Regions from separate parts of the Bacteroides nordii genome, predicted to be linked through region 2. Evidence: riboswitches for the same ligand, from Rfam matches in the RefSeq annotation. Region 2 holds a riboswitch; each other region holds the start of a gene.
The links. A riboswitch is a leader RNA that binds a small molecule or an ion and turns the genes downstream of it on or off. The one in region 2 is predicted to bind cobalamin.

Region 1 (4,522 bases), 590 kb from region 2:
TATTTATATTTCGGATTTTAAAATCACGGCTTGCCGAAAGGCTATGATCGCTATAACCATCCAGACGGTTCGTACTTATATTTTCTCCTTGTGTGTAGCGTTTCCCGGAAAAGAGTAATGCGTACGAGAAATTAATCCAGGGTGTTTCTATTCCCGCTTGTCCCGAACCTGATACACGGGGCGTATAAGCAATCTGGTGCTTGTAAGTTCTTTTTTGAGGTTCATTTACCGGATCGGTCACATCCAGTGCGCGCTGGTAAGTATAGTTTCCGGAGAGATTGATACGCAGTTTCTCCATCGGTTGTAATACTATGTTTCCGGTGACATCCACTCCTTTTATTTCTACTTTTCCCAGATTGGTCATGCTCCACACAAAGATATCTTTTGTGGGGGTAGCGATGATCTTGTCCGACACCTTATTATAATAGGCATCTATGGTTACAGAGAGATAGGGGAGGAACTCAGAGATAGCTCTGTTATATGTAACGCCGATATTGTATTGCCGGGTATTCTCCGGGCGTAAATCGATATTGCCTACTTCGCCATAATATAAATCGTTGAAGTTGGGCAGGCGGAAAATGTCCTTATAGAAAAAGCGAATTCGGAATTCCTCGCTGCTGAGAGGCTTGAATGAAGCACTTACATAGGGAGTTAGTTTACGGTGATTGCCTGCACTGGCTCCTTGCTGAGTTTTTTCATTAATCACTGTAGCGAGTGCCGAAGCTGAAAGCGTCAACCATTCATTTACGTATTTTCCGGCTATTACCGTCAGCCATGAGTAACGTGTAGGATAGGCGAATTCGTGCAGGTTGGCATTAAGGGTATTGATACTTCCGTCTGTAGAGAGTGAAAACGAAAGATTGTCCAACGCCCGGAAGAGTGCCGATGCTGACAGATAGTATTCCTGCTGATAATAACTGTTATCCTGTTTACCTTCTGAGTTATTGTAAGTAGGGTCCAGATAACGCTGGTAACTCCAGTTCCATTTTGCTGAGGTCTGGAACACCCATTGGCGGTTAAATTCCTTTTTGTACTGGCTTTGCACAAAAACGTTCTTATCCCATAAGTGCTGTGCCGCGTAGTCATAATACAGTGAAGTGGCATTGGGCAATCCGCGTGATGATTGATAGTAATATGCTTTCATCCGCCACTGTTCTGTTGCAGAGAAGTTTCCGAATAGTCCGGCTTCGGCACGTAAGTTTTCCACCTGTGTATTCCTTCTTTTCTCGCGGGAAGTCATGTCATTTTTATCACCATAATAGAGTGTGAAAGGATATTGCCCATCTGCTGACATCCATTCGCTATTGGCAGAGAACGCCCATTTCTTACTTATTTTTTGCTCTATCATCAGAGAAGGATTGACCAGCCCCCACGAGCCGGTTTTAAAAGAACCACTGATGTTTGTTTTTTTATTGTCATTGAATCGTGGAGTCAACGTCTGGATATTCAGTAACCCTGCGGATGCAAAAAAGCGTGCAGGTTGGAATATGTTGTCGCTTTGTCCATTGCTGAGCGATAACCGGTCTACATTGTCTAATGAGAAACGTCCGATATCAATTTGTCCCGTTTGACAATCCGTTAAAGTAATACCGTCATATCCTATGGCTGTATGCTGTGCTCCCAGGCTACGTAGAGATATGGTTTTCAGTCCTCCGATACCACCATAATCTTTGATGGTTACTCCTGCGAAATGTTTCACTGCATCAGAAACCTGTAATGCATGCAGGTTTTTAAGTTCTTCTTTAGAAAAAACTTGTATGGGAGCTGTCGAACGTATTTCCCGTGTCTGGTAGCGGTCGGCAACAATCACTTCGGGGATCGAATAAATATGTGTGGTATCCACTTTTTGCTGCTGCGCAGAAAGCAGAGGAATATAGAAAAGGTAGCAGGTAACTGTACCCCAGAGTTTATACTTAATGATCTGTCTCAATTTGTTCATCTCATTAGTTTTGCATTAAAATGTCCGGGCGAAATCCCTTCGGCCGGACATATAAATAAACTTGGCAGAGTTTATTAAAAAAATATACTTTCTCTGAATCAGAGTGGTGAATGAAATGATGGATAGAACTTATCCGGCTCATTAGACTCAACGCTTTTTCCTCGAAAGCAATGAAAAAAGATAGCATGGCAGGTCTTCTGACTTGTTCCTGTTACGAACGCCTTCCCAGGATTTCCCCAGTGGCTAAAGTGGTAGTTGTTCATAACATAATTCATTGGAACTTACAGCAGCGGGACTGTTCAGGATTTACACCTGATTCCCTTTTAATCGCATTCTTCCGAATAAGAAGAGGTTGCGAACCAATGCACGGCAAAGATAGGAAGAAAATTCAGAATAACAAAAATAATGTGGTAATATGCCAATGTGTCAATATGCCAATGTGCCAATTACCATGCGGCGTGGCAGCGCAGCCAATTGGCACATTGGCATATTAACACATTGGCACATTAATTATTGCATTGGCAAATTATCATAGATAGCCTGTATTGTAGCATCTTTCAGTAATACCTTTTTGTTGGCATCCAGTAGATAAAGGGTTGGAATGGCTTTCAGGTCGTAGAGATTTTTTGTTTTGATGGTGAATGATTTATCATATCCGTTAATCCATTCGGCAGGGAATTCACTACGGTGTTTTCTCCATTCATCCAGTTCCTCGTCAGGATAAAGAGAGAGAATGGTTAATTTTTTCTTTTTTATCAATTCGCTTACCATGGGAATACTTTTCAATGCTTCTATTGTTTCCGTACAGGCATGGCAACCGGGATTGTTGATGAATAGGAGGGTGTAGTCGGATTTTATCTGATAGAGCGTACCTTGTGCGCCCGATGCTAATGTATACGTAAAGTCAAGTGCTTTTGTACCTACACGGTTTTTTTGTGCGAGTTCCAATCGAGCCTGTGGGCGAATCTTTTCAGTTTCACTCAGGATAGGAGAGGCTACCATTGCTTCCAATACCGGAATATAAAACTCTTCATTTCGCAACGGTGAGTTTGGATCGTAGAGATATTTGTCTGCTAATTCGGTGATGTGGTCAAACATCTTTCTTTCTACTTCCGTTTTCTGGATTGTTTCTTTCATGACCTCCTGTGCTGTTCTCAGGGGTACATGATTCAGAATGTCGCAATAATCAGCCCAGGCTTGTTCGGTGATGTCCGGATGATGAATATAGTTAGTATCTGCAAAGTTGACATTATCCCAATAATGGCGTACCAGAAAATCAGCCCTTAATTCCGGAGTATTCAGCATAGCGGGGATAGCGGGTAAGGTGAATGTTTTAATACTGTCTTGTGGGATATCAGTAGCCTGACTAGTTGCATTTCCACTTTTGCAGGAACAGAGACAAAGCATAAGAGCAATTGGAAGATACTTTATATATTTCATTTTCCAGAATTTTTATTGTGCTACAAATTTACATGATTATTCTTTCGGGGCAATAAAAAAGCCCGGGAAAGTCCTTTACTTTATTATATGATAACTAAATATTCCTTTTTAGTTAATTCGAAGGCTTTTTATCAACTATCCTATTTTTGTGTACTAAAAGTACGTATTTAACGCAGTGTTAAAATAGTATTTATTATACCCTTAATTACCTAATTAACATAGTATTAATTACCTATTCTTTAATGGCAAAGAATCCATACCGATGGAGAAACGAAATAAAATTATCAAAAATGTTTTGTTGTTTCATTTATCCGTTTTACCTTTGTCCCCGTCTAAAAAAGAACGTTCAGTAAAGTTATATCTCTGTCCGTTTGCTGTCTGAAACAGTTTTTTTAATTCTTTCGGTTTGAATGAGTAAGATGTCTCGTCCAAGCCGCGTAGCGTACCTGAAGGTTACTAAATCACTCCAATTTTAAAATCATAAATGTCTGAACAACAGGAATATTGGTTTGCTGCCCGAACCCGTAAGGATCAGGAGTTTGCGATCCGTAATTCTTTGGAGAAACTGAATGTCGAGTGCTTTATGCCCACTCAGTTTGTGATTCGTCAGTTGAAGTATCGCAAACGTCGTGTGGAAGTACCTGTTATCAGGAATCTGATATTTGTTCGTGCTACCAAAGATCGTGCCTGGTCTATAACGAAAGATTATAATGTTCAGTTATTCTATATGAAGGATCTCCGGACAAATAGCCTGCTCATTATTCCCGATAAGCAAATGCGTGATTTCATGTTCGTTATGGATCTCTCTCCCGAAAGTGTAATATTGAATGATGAATCTTTTGCTGTTGGAGTTAAGGTCCAGGTTGTCAAAGGAGACCTTTGCGGTGTTGAGGGCGAACTTGTCAGTATTGCCAATCGCACACATGTGATGATCCGGATTAATGGCATTCTCACTGCCAGTATTAAAGTCCCCAAAAGTTATCTGCACATCCTTTCATAAATAATAGTAATTGCTTACTACTGATTTCTAACTACGAAGTAAATGGATAAATTAATGAACCAGGTTCGGGAGTTGCAAAGCATCTCTCACGAATTATTGTATCTGGGTATTGATGGTACCCCCATCTATACAGATCGTTTTTG
Region 2 (4,522 bases):
GGTTGCCGCCTCCTTTCCATACGTCATTGCCCATCATAAACGGGAACTGGCGTGCCAGAGCAGTGCGCTGATATTGATAACGGGCATAGAGCTGATCGGCTACTAAAGTGGCCATCTCATGTACTGATTCCAGGAAAATCTCTTTGGCTTTCATCTCAATGGCATCCGTATTACGCTTGTCTTCAATGATATTTTCTGCCTTAATGCGTGCCTCAATAGCTAAGCGGGGCATATTCAGAGTGGTGAATGAGAGATTTCCGCGTCCTAATGAAGATTTTTCTCCGACAACATTCTCAAATACGCGTGTACGACAACCCATTGTTGCCAATTCATAGCGATAACGTTTCGGATCGTTGGCATCCCATTTCTCGTTTTGGTTGAACGGTGCATCCAGGAACATAAAATTGGGGAATAGTGCCTTGGCTGTTGTACGGCAGGCTTTCAGAAAAAGGTCGAAGTTGGGAGCACTGAAAGTCATGCGCCCTTCCTCTGCTGCTTCAAAATCACTCATTGCCTTTTGATAATCTTCTTCTGAGTAAGATACTCCGTTTTTTACCTTAAATATCTGAATGGGGAATACCGGTACTTCTCCGCGGGTACCGAGCCCTTCGATAGTGGCTGTCAGTAGTTCTTCAATCACCATGCGCCCTTCGGCAGAAGTATCTGTTCCGTAATTTATAGAACTGAACACCACCTGGTTGCCTCCACGTGAATGCATTGTGTTGAGGTTGTGAATAAAGCCTTCCATAGCCTGGTGCGTATCTTTGCGAGTCTGAAAGTAAGCTTTTTCTATGACTCGTGCCAGATGTTCTTTGTCTATATTGATCTGCAGAGCGGTTAGCGCCATACGCAGTGTTTCGCGTTCTAGTTCACTGGTTTTGATAGAAGGAAGGTGTTCTTCTATTAATGCGCGGATCGCTTTTTCTTCTACAGCTGTGTTGCTTTCCATTGCAACGTAGAAACTGATGAATGAACTCAGATGCTTGCGGAATGATTTGCTTACTCCCTTCGCCATGAAGAAGTCGAATGCAGGGATTGCTTGTCCGCCATGCTGCTCATTCTGGTTGGTCTGAAAGATGATAGTGGCGAGTGTTGCATAGCTTTGTATGCTTTGTGGAGTACGGATACTTCCGTTTTTGGTACGGAACCCGCGCTCGAAGAGGTCGTCCATATCATACTGAATACAGGTCGTCGTCTTTGTCGGATAATAATCCAGATCGTGGATGTGAATGTCGCCCAACTGGTGTGCTTCTGCAAATCGTTTGGGTAACAGGTATTTATATGTATAGTCTTTGGTCACTTCCGATGCAAAGGTCATCATCTGACCTGCCGGAGTGTGACTGCTCATATTTGCATTGCTCAGATTTACATCGTTTTTGTCAATGGCTACAATACCATCCATTACGTGTTTCATTTGAGTTTTTTTATCACGTTCTGTATTACGCCATTCGCGGTAGATAATGTACTTTTTGGCTACTTCGGGCCGTACTTTCATTAATTCTTTTTCTACCAGATCCTGAATCTCTTCTACAGTAATAGTGGGATTGGAAAAACGGCTGATGACATTCATGGTAATGTCAGCCACGAGCTGCTGCTCTTCGGTGATGCCGGAGGCACTGAACGCTTTGGTTATAGCGTTCTTAATTTTACTAATAGAGAAATCTTCTCTTTTACCATCACGTTTGATGATACAAATTTCAGCGTAGTTCATAACTTTAACTCCCGAAAGCTTTGTTCAGTTGACAGTGGACAATTGACAATTGACAGTTTTTGGCTGACCAAAAGGCAGTTGACGTTTGACAACTGAGTGGTTAATAAAAATATAGGCGGCAATTAAAATCGGATAAACAGTAATCGCTCACTGCCAACTGTCAATTGTCAACTGTCAATTGTCCATTGTTAATTGTCCATTGGTTCCGGCCGGTCTTCTGACTTATCCCTCCTTCGCACGCCTTCCCACGCATAAAACGCAGTGACATAATGTGCGGATTCTCAGAGAATTACAGCAGCGGGTACTGTCGCCGATTTGCACAGCGTTCCCTTGTGACTAAACCTCTTTTTAGTTCCGGAACCGGGACAAAGATAAGAGATTTACTTATAGGTATAAAGGCTTTTAACATTAAATTTCGGGAAACTTTTCTTTCTTCCTGATACAGAAAGTTTTCCAAAACGGAAAACTTTTAAGATTTATAAGACCATCCAGATTGCTATAATATGCCCTACGCTACCTCCCAGGCAGAAGAGATGGAATACTGAATGCATATAAGGTTTACGAAGAGAATAGAATACTGCACCGATGATGTAAGATGCACCTCCACCTATCAACCACCAGAAAGCAGGTGAAGCTCCCATCTCCGAAAGACAGTTCATTAGTGGTTTCAGGGCTATTAGGATAGCAGCACCCATTCCAATGTAACAACATGTTTCGAGGTTACTGTGTTCTTTCAGTTTCTTGAAACTCAGAATAAAACCTGCAAGTGCGGAGAGCCATACGAAGGTGAAAATTCCCCATCCCCATCCGCCGGCATGCCGCATCACCAATAGTGTAAATGGGGTATAAGTGCCTGCGATATGCAGGTAGATAGCTCCGTGGTCAAATTTACGCAACAATTCTTTTCTCGGTCCCGGTCTGGAAGCATGATACCAGGTTGAACTGATATAGGACGATAACATACCTGCCAGATAGACTGCAATGCAGGTAACTGCCCAGTTCGGCTCACTACCGGTAGCCGCTTTTACCAGCAGGAAGTATCCGGCTATAACTCCCAGCAAAATTCCGGCAGCGTGACTGAGTGTATTAGCGAGTTCTTCGCCATGAGTATATCGATGATTATCCAATGTTGCACATTTTAGCTTTCGGCCGTAAAGGTACTCTATTTTTCTAAAACATTTTCCTGGTGGCAGTTTAAAAATGGATAATAAGGGTACTTGCTCAGATATGAATCTATTTACGATTAGACGATTTACGATGTACGATTGAAGTTACTCTTTTAAAAGCTTGTTTCAGCGCTGTCAGAAACGGAGTAATCCCAATCGTAAATCGTCTAATCGTAAATAGATTCATATCTGAATAGTAACGAAGATTATGGGTATATCTTTTCGGTAGCGGAAGTGCCCCTAAACGACATCGTCACCGTTGCCCGGTGTCGTACTTTGTTTTTCTCAGAAAGGAACGTTCCTTTTCCCGGTGAGCAGCCTTGTTTTACATGTACATGTTTCACTGCTCCACATGTACATGTCGTACTGTCCCACATGTACATGTCGTACTGCTTTACATGTACATCTAAAACAACGCTACACACCGAGGCATCATACGTTCCTCTATGAGGCAGAGCTTTATTGATACCGGAGAAAGAGACTGATGGTAATGACAAACACCATTTAGCACAAAATTGATTCTAATGAACTAAACTCACCATAGAATTACAGAATTTCACAGAGTTTCAATTAACCATCGCTTGGCGTACTTCCCCGTGCGGGAAGCACTTCTTTTTTTAAGATAATCTTGCTATTGTATTGTCCTGCTATCTGCTTGCGAAATTCAAGAAAATCTTTATAAGATTCTTTAGGGTAAACGCCTTTGTGCATTAGTAAACGGTGTACAATATATATTTCCTTGCCCTTCACTTGTAAAGAAGAGCTAAAGGTACCGAAATTGTTTTCCGCTTTATAGCTTTTGGGAAGAGATTCTATGGCATATCCTTCCGGTATTTGCAAAAGAATGCTGTCTGTATCCAGATAGCCGTAGTTGATATGGACATCCTGAATACGTTGTTTGAGTTCGGGCGTAATAAAACCCTTTCGAAAGATATTGGCAGGAATAAATAGTCGGTTACCTGTCTTGTTTCCATATTGCTCGGTATCCACCGCGTATTGCAGAGCAATCTGGGGGATTGCATCTTTTTTCTCGGTTATCTGTACATCACTTATGTTGGCTTGTACCAGGTTGATATTAGAACGCAAATGATCTTTTTGTCGGGCGGGTTCAAGGTGGGTAATGCCTATCATGTTTTCATATTGGAAAAGACGGGAAGTTTCACAAGCCTTTACTTTTGCTCCTCCGGTAGGGGTAAGTGTGATTTGGGCAATTGTTGTTTGTGTGTTGAGTGAATCGGGGTAGGAGGGTAATCGGTGAAGTTTACCTCCGTCCGGTGTAACGAGGAGAGCATCGTGTCCGGCAATGTCACTGTGTATATATCCAAAAGGTAATTGCGGATTGGTACACTCCAGCCAAAGCGTATCTCCGGGGAGTGGAACTTGCAGGATGACATGGTTCATCTGATTGGCACTGGAAAAGTCGGGCAGTAGCCGTTCATTGTCTGTGCTGATGGCAGTATATACAGAAGAGATGCCCAGTTCATTCAACATAGCACGGGTGTAGTTGGATAATCCTTTGCAATCGCCGAAACCCGCGCGGCAGACGTCGGCTGCTGCAATGGGTTGCAATCCTCCGATACCTAACTGGATACTCACATAGCGCGTTGTAGTAGCCAGGTAGTTGTAGATGGCTTGTACCTTTTCA
Region 3 (4,522 bases), 260 kb from region 2:
AGTGATGCAGTATACTGGAATGCTTCTGCCGCCCATGCCATGCTCCTGTCCGCCAAACAATATGAGGACATTGTGCAGCAACAATTCAATATTATCCAAGACCGTTTTGACGACGGAATGATAAGCCGTACGGATCTGCTGATGATTTCTACCCGCAAAAAAGAAGCGGAACTGCAATACATCAAAGCACGCCAGAACTATACGTTGGCTTTACAAAAGCTAAATATACTGATGGGAGAAAGTCCCAATACTCCTGTAGACAGTCTGTATGAAATTGGAATACCGTGCGAAGCGGTTACACTCCTTAGCCTGGACGATGTACTGCAACGCCGTTCCGATTACGCCAGTACGGAAATCAACATAGAAAAAAGCGAAGCACAACGAAAGGCCGCCCTTAGCCAGTACAACCCGCAAGTGAACATGTTCCTATCCGGAGGATGGGCTACTGCATCTCCCAACATGGGCTATGACGTTGCTTTCACTCCGATTTTGGGATTAAACGTGAACATTCCTGTTTTCCGCTGGGGCGCACGCTTCAAAACCAACCGCCAGCAGAAAGCATATATTGGTATTCAGAAGTTACAGCAAAGTTATGTGACAGATAATATCAGCGAAGAACTCTCAGCCGCTCTTACCAAACTAACGGAAACGGAACATCAAGTGACTACTGCACAAGAAACAATGGATTTGGCAGAAGAAAATCTCAGTCTGGCCACTTTCTCTTATAATGAAGGGAAAGCGAGTATGGTAGATGTTCTTTCGGCCCAGCTTTCATGGACGCAGGCACACTCAAATCTTATTAATGCACACCTTGCCGCTAAAATGGCAGTAGCCGAATACCAGAAGGTGATAAGCTATTAAGGTGCTTCCCGCACGGGGAGGTACGCCGGGCGATGGCTAATTGAAATGCAGAACGCAGATTTTCACAAAGGACAATAAGTATAAGATGAGGAACAACAGTCTTTTAATCTGCGATCATCCACGTTTCACCAAATAAAAAACTCTGTGCAAGTTCGATTCATTTCGAATTTATTTACGATTAGACGATTTACGATGTACGATTGGGATTACTCTTTTAAAAGCCTGTTTCAGCGCTGTCAGAGACAAAGTACTCCCAATCGTACATCGTAAATCGTCTAATCGTAAATAAATCCAGTTTTGAGCCTAATGGTGTTTGTCATTGCCATCCGTCTCTTTCTCCGGTATTGATAAAGCCCCCTCCCGTAGAGTAACGTATGAAGCCTCGGTATGTAACGTTGTTTTAGATGTACATGTAAAGCAGTAAAACATGTACATGTAAAGCTGTGAAACATGTACATCTAAAGCAGTGAAACATGTACATGTAAAACAATGCTGCTCACCGGGGAAAGGAACGTTCCTTTCTGAGAAAGACAAAGTACAACACCGGGCAAGGCTAACAATACCGTCTATGGGCACCTCCGCCATCGAAAAGATAGGGCCATCATCTTCGTTATTGTATGGTATTTCACCACAGAGTAACACGGAGTTCCACAGAGTCTAAATCTTTATTGAAACGCAGATGATTGCAGATTCCCGCAAAGGGAAACAAATCTAAGATAAAGAACTATAGTCTTTTAATCTGTGTTAATCCGCGTTTCATCAAATAAATAGTACTCTGTGGAACTCTGTGTTACTCTGTGGTGGTTTTTACTCATGTCCATACGTTTTGAATATATCTCGAGTCCTGCCTTCAGAACAAACAAATATTTCCTCCCTTCTCTTTCATTATTACCCAATTAATTTCTAACTTTGCCCCCGCATAGGTTCATCTTCTCCATGCATTCGGAGAAAATGATTAAAAGGGAATCAGGTGAGAATCCTGAACAGTCCCGTTGCTGTATGTTTCATTCAAGCGTAGTAAACACATACTTCATGCCACTGAAAGGCTTTAAGTCGATTGGGAAGGCGTTTACTTACGGAAACGAGTCAGAAGACCTGCCATGCAATACGTTCAATAGCTTTCGAGGACAAGCTATGGATTCAATCATCTGTACACGAGTGATGTGTCACAGAAATGATTATTCATACATAATTGGTACTCTTTAAAGCTATTTGATGGATAAAATAACTATCAAATAGATATATTAATGGGAAATACTACGTTTAAACGGTTCCTGTGTCTATGTGGAATGTGTACTTTAGTTTTGTCCATAAAGGCACAAAGCAAGCTGGACAGTATACAAAGACTGGATGAGGTAGTGGTTACAGCTAAAAAATATAAGGAAGTTATACCTGCACAAATTTTAAAAGGAGAAGAATTGCAGCGATTGAACAGCTTTTCAGTTGCAGACGCTATTCGTTATTTTTCTGGAGTACAAATAAAAGATTATGGTGGTGTAGGCGGACTCAAAACTATCAACATCCGTAGTATGGGGACCAACCATATGGGAGTTTATTATAACGGAATACAGTTAGGTAACGCACAGAACGGCCAAGTTGATTTAGGAAAATTTTCCCTCGACAATATCGAAGAAGTATCTTTGTATAACGGACAAAAAAGTGATATATTCCAATCCGCTCGGGAATTCGGTTCTGCCGGAAGTATTTATCTCACCACCCGCCATCCGAAATTCAATAATGGAGAAACAGCCCATATGATAGCCAAGCTAAAAGCTGGCTCTTACGGCCTTGTCAATCCTGCTATCCTTTACGAACATAAAATCAACGATAAAGTAAGTTCAAGTATCAGTGCCGAATGGATAAGTTCAAGTGGAAAATACAGTTTCCGGTACCGACGTGTTACTCCGGCAGGAGAGCTTGCTTATGACACCACCGCTGTCCGCCATAACAGCGATCTGGATGCCATGCGAATGGATATCGGATTATATGGAACATTCGACACAGGAAAATGGAGTGTTTTCGCTTACCATTATACTTCCGAACGAGGAGTTCCGGGAGCTATTGTGAATAATGTATGGAAACGGGGAGAACGATTATGGGATCGAAATTCGTTCGCACAAGGAACTTATCAACAAGATATCTTGCCTAAACTCAGCACCCGTGTCAATATTAAATACGCCTATGATTTTACACGTTATGTAAACAATGATATATTACTCAAACTAACTAACAATGTTTATAAGCAAAAAGAAATGTATCTGTCATGGGCTAACAAATATTCGCTTAATCCGAACTGGGACGTTTCTTTATCCTACGATTTTCAATGGAATGATTTAGAAGTATTCGACACCGCTAAAGATGTTAATATGGAACACATTTCCAACGCAGCTACCCGTGGGACTCATTGGCTATCACTTGCTACAGCATTTACTCTGGCAGACCGTTTAAAAATGCAAGCCAGTATTTTGGGGACTTTTGTTGACGAAAAAGCCCACCAAGTTGACAAAGCGCCTAATAAAAAGAAACTCACTCCCGGTTTGTTCCTCTCCTATCAACCATTCAAAAAACACGAATTGATATTCAGAGCTTTTTATAAAACAGCTTACCGTATGCCCACATTTAATGACCTCTATTACACGGACATGGGAAATGCTGCTTTACGTCCTGAAACAGTAACTCAATATAATGTGGGAATAACTTATGAACTCACCCGTAAAAATAAAACATTTAACTATTTCCGTATCGGAGCAGATGCCTACTATAATTATGTAACAGACAAAATTATATCATGGCCTCAAGGACCGCAATTCCGTTGGACAACTCTCAATTTAGGCAAAGTAGACATTCGTGGAATAGATGCTAATGCCATGGCTACCTGTCAGTTCCCTCATAACTGGACAATAACTGGAAAATTGCAATACACTTATCAGGAAGCAATCGATATAACCAATCCTTCTGATAATTATTATCGTCATCAAATACCTTATATCCCATGGCATAGTGGTTCGGCGATTGTCATGCTCAACTGGAATACTTGGGCACTCAATTATAGTTTCATCTACGTAGGAGAACGATATAATCAGCAAGAAAATATCCGATATAATCATACACAACCTTGGTATACCAGCGACTTGTCTCTCCAGAAAAGATGGCAAATAAAGAAAGTGTTTTTAAAATGTACGGCTGAAGTTAACAATTTACTGAATCAGGATTATGATGTTATTCTGAATTATCCGATGCCAATGCGTAATTACCGTTTTAGCATAACTGCCGAATTCTGATATGAAACCAACAAAAATCATAAGTATCATCCTCTCCTTTGTCCTGCTAAGCATTATTTCATGCCGTGAAATAGAATTGGTAGTACCTACCGAATACGAACTATTGCCATTTGACATACAACCCAATGCTAACCCTATGGGTATGTATCAACTCAATGAAGGTAATATGGGCAGTAATAAAGCAAGCATAGATTACTTGGATTTTCAAAATGCTTATTACATACGTAATTTATATGCCGAACGTAATCCAAGTGTCATCAAAGAACTGGGCGATGTAGGAAATGATATACAAATATATGGTAATAAACTTTACGCCGTTATCAATTGTTCCCACAAGGTAGAAGTGATGGATGCACGTACTTGCCATCGTCTCGGTCAGA

Region 1: linked by a shared signal. The riboswitch ahead of K8P02_RS11140 (TonB-dependent receptor plug domain-containing protein) and the one ahead of K8P02_RS13355 (anaerobic ribonucleoside triphosphate reductase) in region 2 are both predicted to bind cobalamin.
Region 3: linked by a shared signal. The riboswitch ahead of K8P02_RS12475 (TonB-dependent receptor) and the one ahead of K8P02_RS13355 (anaerobic ribonucleoside triphosphate reductase) in region 2 are both predicted to bind cobalamin.

Annotation. Positions count from the first base shown of each region.
Region 1 is NZ_CP082886.1:2,766,720-2,771,241, reverse strand. It holds gene K8P02_RS11140 (TonB-dependent receptor plug domain-containing protein) at 1-1,939, opposite strand, end outside; cobalamin riboswitch at 2,110-2,318, opposite strand; gene K8P02_RS11135 (DUF5106 domain-containing protein) at 2,450-3,379, opposite strand; gene K8P02_RS11130 (UpxY family transcription antiterminator) at 3,864-4,379, shown strand; gene K8P02_RS11125 (UpxZ family transcription anti-terminator antagonist) at 4,434-4,522, shown strand, end outside.
Region 2 is NZ_CP082886.1:3,359,716-3,364,237, reverse strand. It holds gene K8P02_RS13355 (anaerobic ribonucleoside triphosphate reductase) at 1-1,711, opposite strand, end outside; cobalamin riboswitch at 1,902-2,091, opposite strand; gene trhA (PAQR family membrane homeostasis protein TrhA) at 2,188-2,838, opposite strand; gene K8P02_RS13345 (DUF3857 domain-containing protein) at 3,448-4,522, opposite strand, start outside.
Region 3 is NZ_CP082886.1:3,098,047-3,102,568, forward strand. It holds gene K8P02_RS12470 (TolC family protein) at 1-861, shown strand, start outside; cobalamin riboswitch at 1,765-1,978, shown strand; gene K8P02_RS12475 (TonB-dependent receptor) at 2,109-4,142, shown strand; gene K8P02_RS12480 (DUF5074 domain-containing protein) at 4,144-4,522, shown strand, end outside.